Endozoicomonas gorgoniicola: one gene and its partner. The protein of the gene in region 2 interacts with the protein of the main gene of each other region in a pairwise test. Links are inferred from orthologs where the notes say so. Each region holds a gene or a part of one and is shown on either strand. Other genes may lie near its edges.

What was found. The genes of interacting proteins can lie anywhere in the genome.
Region 1: the proteins of NX722_RS04290 (region 2) and grxD interact in binary tests that used the Escherichia coli proteins (3 or more experiments, as listed by UniProt). The link is inferred for Endozoicomonas gorgoniicola from one-to-one orthologs.

The regions. Positions count from the first base shown.
Region 1 is NZ_JAPFCC010000001.1:4,223,966-4,227,441, reverse strand. Bases 233-3,010 are described here. They hold grxD (Grx4 family monothiol glutaredoxin), read left to right. Parts: upstream 233-1,347; coding sequence 1,348-1,674; downstream 1,675-3,010. Other genes in these bases: bfr (bacterioferritin), read right to left, coding at 1,746-2,219; NX722_RS19190 (HAD-IIA family hydrolase), read left to right, coding at 419-1,192; NX722_RS19195 (M48 family metalloprotease), read left to right, coding at 233-247. In the rest of the region: more of NX722_RS19195, read left to right, coding at 1-232. UniProt on the Escherichia coli protein: Monothiol glutaredoxin involved in the biogenesis of iron-sulfur clusters.
Region 2 is NZ_JAPFCC010000001.1:917,350-920,907, forward strand. What follows is about bases 474-3,333. They hold NX722_RS04290 (BolA family protein), read right to left. Parts: upstream 2,128-3,333; coding sequence 1,819-2,127; downstream 474-1,818. Other genes in these bases: NX722_RS04275 (ABC transporter permease), read left to right, coding at 474-514; NX722_RS04280 (phosphoadenosine phosphosulfate reductase domain-containing protein), read left to right, coding at 710-1,345; NX722_RS04285 (hypothetical protein), read right to left, coding at 1,330-1,788; NX722_RS04295 (2Fe-2S iron-sulfur cluster-binding protein), read right to left, coding at 2,167-3,168. Also shown: more of NX722_RS04275, read left to right, coding at 1-473; NX722_RS04300 (fumarate hydratase), read left to right, coding at 3,474-3,558. UniProt on the Escherichia coli protein: Transcriptional regulator that plays an important role in general stress response. Has many effects on cell morphology, cell growth and cell division. Acts by regulating the transcription of many genes, including dacA (PBP-5), dacC (PBP-6), ampC and mreB.

The DNA of each region.
Region 1 (3,476 bases), 3.3 Mb from region 2 along the record:
GGTGAATTACGGCATGACTTTGCCAAACAGCAGAACCAATGAGGTGGAGGCAGACCTGATTGGCCTTGAGCTGATGGCAAGGGCTGGCTATGACCCCCATGCCGCAGTGACGCTCTGGGAAAAAATGTCAGCGGCGGGTGGCGGTAGCCCGCCCGAATTTATGAGTACTCATCCCGCACATAACACGCGAATATCTGGCTTACGTGCCAGTATTCCCAAGGTGCGGCATCTGGGGGGGAAGGATTAATCTGCCTGTTTCCTGCTTACATTAACTGAAAATAAGAAGAGGCTAACCATCCCATTAACTATGCTGACACAGGGGGGGGGAGCGTCAGGGTGATCAATTAGAAAATAGGATTTTCCTCGGCTGAGACTTATACTGATGCCCCTTGTCCAACACGAGCAGCGGAGAATCAGGATGCCCACAGCAGAAATTCCATCTACAGCCAAAAGTGTGATTTGCGATATCGACGGCGTCATCCTCCATAATAACCAGATTGTGCCGGGAGCCGATCAATTTATCCACAGGCTGCTGGAACGCGATGTCCCACTGCTCATGCTGACAAACTACCCCTCACAAACACCAAAGGATTTGCAAAATCGCTTTGCCTCTGTGGGCATCAACATTCCTGAACATCACTTTTTTACTTCCGCCATGGCCACCGCTGAATTTCTGAAGCGCCAGGATGGCCACAAAGCCTTTGTCATTGGCGAAGGCGCTCTTATGCATGAACTGTACAAAGCCGGTTTCACCATGACTGATATCAACCCGGACTTTGTGGTCGTCGGAGAGACCCGCAATTTTAACTGGAACATGATTCATATGGCGGCCAGGTTTGTCGTTGATGGTGCCCGTTTTATCGCCACCAATCCTGACACCCATGGCCCGGACATGTCGCCAGCCTGTGGCGCTCTCTGCGCCCCCATTGAGCGAATTACTGGCAAAAAACCATTTTATGTCGGCAAGCCCAGCGCCTGGATTATCCGGGCGGCCCTGAACCAGATGGAGACTCATTCGGACTGCACCCTGATTATTGGCGACAATCTGAAAACCGATATTCTGGCAGGTTTCCAGGCAGGGCTGGAGACGGTTCTGGTATTATCTGGCGTCAGCAAAACCGCTGATATCGAACAGGTGCCTTTTAAGCCAAATCATATTTTTCCATCCGTGACAGATATTGACCTTATTTAACCGAAATCACTGCTTGCGCCTTAGGATAACGCACTTTATATGGTGCAAAAGTACCATTAAAACCGGCAATTTATGTTATATACCCGGTGTACCGCTGGCTTATACCTTTGCTATGATGCTCCGGACTTATTTCTATTAAAATAAAGGCTGTTCTAATGGCATTTGAACTCGAAGACTTCCAGGAACAAATCAAAACTCACAACATTCTGCTTTATATGAAGGGCTCCCCTAAACTGCCCCAGTGCGGCTTTTCGTCCAAGGCTGTCCAGGTACTGATGGCCTGTGGTGAACAGTTTGCTTTTGTAGACATTCTGGCAAACCCTGAAATTCGCGCTAACCTGCCAAAATACGCTAACTGGCCAACCTTCCCTCAGTTGTGGGTAGGTGGTGAGCTGGTTGGCGGCTGTGACATTCTGATTGAAATGTATAACAGTGGCGACCTGCAGAAACTGATTTCCGAGGCGGCTGGCAAAAGCGAATAATCTTTACAGACTGCTCCGGGGTTGGACTGTTTCGTTGATGCAGTCCAACCTGTTGAGTGGGAGCGGCAGAGTTATTCGTCAGCACTTTGCGACAGCAGATAGTTTTCTGTACCCAGTATTTTGATCTGGTGCAAGTGTACTTCCAGGCTATCCATGTGCTCCTCTTCAGCCGTCAGTATTTTTTCCAGCAGTTGCCTTGAACCAAAATCCCCAACTTTCTCACAGTACTTAATGCCTTCCTTTAAAACCGGTATGGCTTTCTTTTCCTGTTGCATGTCCGACTCAAGAATGCCCTGAACCGAATTAGAGAGAATGGGTTTGTCCAGATTTTTAAAGTCCGGCATCCCTTCCAGAAATAATATTCGTTCTATTAGCCAGTCGGCATGCCACATTTCTTCAATGGATTCTTTGTAGACTTCTTTGCCCAGCTTTTTAACGCCCCAGTTTTTCAGCATGCTGGAATGCAGGTAATACTGGTTAATGGCTGTCAGCTCATTCATCAACGCCTTGTTCAGGTGTTCGATAACAGTTTGGTCACCAGTCATGATAGATATCCGTTAGAGGAAAAATAGGAAAGGGTTACCCATACGCTTATCAAGTATGATGTGACATCACCATCTGTCAAAAACTATTTTTCAATGCTATCTTGTTGAAAGATAACAATAATATTTATCATTTGTATTTGGTGTTTTGAATTAAAGCACTAATTAGTGCCTGTCAGAAAACCTATGAAAATTGAGTCACTGACATTCATCAAACAGTAGAACTGCTCCGCAAGCATTATCAGAGTCTCGCTTATAGGGCACTTCTTGATCAAAGTGCTTGCAAAATAGCCAAAACTGCCATTTTACGAACGTGCAGAACCCTCATGCACCCATGATCAAATTTCGGACGGCAAAAGACTGCTGTCAGTAGGGCTAAAAATCCCGTTCTTGTAAAATCCTGCCCAAGCGCTTCAGGTTGCCACCCACAACCGCAAGGGCAACATAGCGCTTGAAGGCATCAATGCCCTTGTCCGGACATTTATCGAGGCCATTGGCTTCCAGAGCATTAATGTCAGACTCTACGGCGGAATGCTTTCTTTTTGCCCGGGTAAACTCAAGGTGGTGCTCTCGTTTTTTGTCTTCTGCGGAAAGCCTGCCTTTCTTCGGCAGAATGGTTCGTTCCAGAAAGCCATCAAGTTCCTCAAGGTTGGCGGGGCTCCAGAACCCTTTGTCATAACTGACCTGGCTCAGCATGGGAAAGCGTTGTTTTGCTCCTTTTGCGATAGGCACTGCAACCTGATCGTCTGTCTGCTTTTGCATCACATGGTGATTCAGCGTGAAGCCAAACTGGTCTTGCAGTACGCATACCCGCAACCCCAACTCTACAGGAACTCCGGCTTTACCCTTGCTGATCCATTCTGTGTGGGGTTCAAAAATCGAGAACACCTTGTCGCTGTGAGGAATCTGCTGATGCTCGATCACCCGACGATAAATCAGATTAATCTGGTGACGACTGTGGGCAATGTAGTATTTGAGATTCTCCAGCGCAGACTCATCGGGGGCGCTTTTTTCTACCAGGGCAGCTGTGCTTTCTGCCTTGCGGATAATGTCGAGACTGTACTTAATGTATTCAAGGTGTGCCGTTTCAATATCGTGCTGACGTGACCGCTGTTTAAACTCGCAGGCAGCAACGGAATGTTTCAGATTCCGCACCTTGTGATAGCGCTTTCGATGCTGTTTTTTCAGGTATTCCCGCTGACGCCACGCTGGTAACTGGTACTGGCCAGCCAGGGTGGACGCAAACTCAATAGCCTTACG
Region 2 (3,558 bases):
CCGTCAGGCTTTGCTGCCTTTGCAGAGTGAGATCGGACAACAGTTTTCAGAGCCGCTGGAAATAGTGATACCAGATCAGGAACTGGCCTTTATCCAGCGAATTAGTAACCGCTTTGGCAGTCTGATGATTAGTATTGTTATGCTGACGGCTGTGATGGCATTAATTACTGTGTTTTTCAGTGTCAGCAGTAATCTGTCTGAACGTCGCAGTGAGATAGATACCCTCAGAATGCTGGGAGCCCGCTCGTATCAGGTTATTGCTGTCGGGCTTCTCGAGCCAGTGTTGATTATTTTTCTGGCGACGGTGGTTGGCTTTCTACTGTTCCATATAGCGGCTTCTGGTGCTGAGTCACTGTTGCCGGAAGAGTGGAAGTTGTGGATGACTGATCGTCCGGTATCTTTTGGGGAAGTTAAATTTTTATTACTTATCCTTCTGACAGGATGCCTGATGGCCTTTGTTCAGGCATGGAAATCAGCAATCGAACCGGTTCGGCAGCCTTCGGAAAGGCGGTAACTAATACCAATCGACATCATAGGGGGGGCTGCAATGCAGTTCCCCCATGATTATCCCGTCGGATAGTAGCCTGCTGGTTATAAGCATGGTCAAAATCAATCTTGCCATCCTTCCTTAGATGATTCTGTCCTGATTACTTTTCCTATAGTCTCTCATTACTTATTACGCATTGACCAAATTAGAACAGGAATAAGAATGAATCTGGATGCGATCAACAGAGACCTGACTGCGCTATCACCTCAGGAGATCATTGCCTCGGCACTGGCTGATGCCAGAGCGCCCGTGCTGACCACCAACTTTGGTCCACATGAAGCCGCTATTCTGCACATGGTGACTCAGGTAAAACCTGAGATACCGGTGGTATGGATTGATTCGGGTTATGCTACCGGGGCCACCTATCGTTTTGCCAGACAGCTGATTGATCGACTGGGTCTGAATATCCGCATTTATCACCCTGAATACAGTCGTGCTTATCGCAGTGCTGTGATGGGAGGGGTTCCGGAAGTCGATACCCCCGAACACGATGAGTTTACCCGTCAGGTTAAGCTGGAGCCTTTTGCCAGGGCCATGGCGTCTGAAGCCCCGGATGTCTGGCTGACAGCCATTCGTAAAGATCAGACGGCTTTTCGGCAGGAACTGGAGGTGGCGTCGGAAACCCGGGACGGTTACCTGAGGATTGCCCCATTATTGAACTGGACAGAACTGGATGTTGAGGAGTATCTGGTTGAGCATGACCTGCCCATTGAAGAAGACTACTACGACCCCACCAAAGTAATGGGACACAGGGAGTGTGGTTTGCATACGTCGGTCAGTCGTCAGAATAAAGAGTGAGGATGTCTGACTTTCCCCTTCAGCGCGCCGTTGCTGCTTTTAATCACTCTGGGCCAGCGGCGTTTTTTATGGCAACTCTGTTCGCTTTCTTCTGTCACCACATAAAGGCGGGTCAAAGAACCGTCTGTTGCAATCAGCCCTTGAATAAACTGGTCTGGTTCCAGCATAAACCAGTGGCTTTTGCCTTCGGTGTCTTTTTCCATAAAGGCATCAACCACGATTTTTACCGGGCGTGGGCTGAATCGGTTCCAGGCTCCCTGCTGAATGGATTCCAGCCTTGCCCAGCCACCCTGAGGTGAACGACCGGACTGGTCTTCACGTCTGCCCCAGGGAACCAGCACGCTTTGCCCCTGTCGGGTCAGAACAGGTAATCTTGCCTTTGGATTGGGAAAGAAGGTTTTTACCGTCTGACCTTCATAATCAAACTGCACACCACCGCACATTTGACTGCTCCTTTCTCCTGGTGAGCCACTTCAGTGCTTGCTGCCTCCACGACAATCCGGTGTGTCTGGTGCCTGCTGCTGGCGTGACATCCATTCTTCTGGTGTGTAAGTGTGCAAAGCCAGGGCATGAATGCTGTTCTGCATTTCGTCGGTTAGCAGGCAGTAAACCATCTGGTGTCGTTTGACCGGCATTTTCTGGCAGAACTCACTGCTGACCAGAATGGCTTTGAAATGGGACTCCGAGCCCGGTGGCGTGTTGTGCAGATGACTCTCGTTAATCACTTCAATATGTTCCAGCGATAAAGACGACGATAGCTTGTCTTGAATGTGTTCGAGCATGCTCATACTTCATGTCCTATGCGGAGTAAAAACAGGTTATCAGGAATAAGGCAGAAGCAGAATGTCCATCTGAACCTGTTGTGTGTATTGTTTTATGAAATCCTGATAGCCGGAAATTATCAAGCGGCTGTCGGATAATTCTGAGGATGACCCGGATTTTTCCAGTATTGTCTCAGCCAGTATTGTTTCAGCCAGTATTGTCTCAAGCTGTTTCTTTCCCTGTAAACCACAACAAATCCGGACAGTAAAGTCAGGCTGTTGCTGCGCAAGTCTGCTCATCAGTGTCATACCATAAAGATTGTCTTCATGGTCTACCTGAAGGATCAGATGTACAGTCTTTGTGGTGGTTGCAGACGAAGCGTAGAGTCTGCGCAACAGGGGCAGAATGGGAGCAAGGCAGCCGTCCTGTACGACAATCAGGTTGTTTGATGACAAATTTTGATGAATTTTTGTTCCCCGTACATCACTGATACTGATTTTTTGACCAATTTGTGTACAATCATGAGCCCACTGGCTGAACTGACCATTGACTCTGCGCTGGATGTGGACGGTTAACTGTTTGTCCTCTTCTGCCAGCGAGGCAAGATAACAGGGACGCGCCAGTTCTTTGCTGTTGTTTGAACGGACTGAAAGCTGACTGGCTGAAGGTGGGGAATCCGTCGTCCACAGCGTAATCAGTTGCCCCGGCTCATAGTTAACAGGGTGTCGCGGTGCAATATCCAGGGCAACAAGCGTGGAAGTCAGTCTGGTTTTACCAGTGATAATGCCGGGAACTATATCTCTTCTTGCCAGAGATATTTCCATATCCTGTTCGGGCCTGCACAGGCAGGCCAGAAAGTAACCTTGCTGGATTTTATCGATGCTCAGTGATTGCTGGCTGCAGGCTGGAACATTTCCCTTTTCGACCTTCATCAGACAGGAATGACAGTAGCCTGACCGGCATGAATGGGGGACAGGCAGTCTGTGTGACAGCAATGTTTCCAGTAACGGCCTCTGTGAACTGGCTTGATAGGTGTGGCCTGCAAATGTAATTAAAGGCATGTTGTTTAAAATATGGCCCGTACGTATAAAAAATCTACACAGTTAGGTTATTTTACGGATAAATTAAGGGTTGGTCGAAAATATATTGTTATTGGTCAATGTTTTGGCCGGAAAATTGTTGATATTATGCGCTCAAAATTAGCGGTTAGTACATTGTTTAGTCGGTTTTGATTCGACAGACGGTGCTTTTTTGCCTTTTTTAAGGTGATAGCCGTAATTTTTTTGGAGAGATTACTGTTTCTTAAGAGTTGCTTGATGTTTTGCCGAAGCATCAAGAGGACGATCATAGGAGCTGGGGAGCTTTAATGACTGTTATTCGCGAAGAAGATTTGATTGAGAGCGTTGCTGATGCCCTGCAATTTATCTCCTATTATCATCCGATTGATTTTG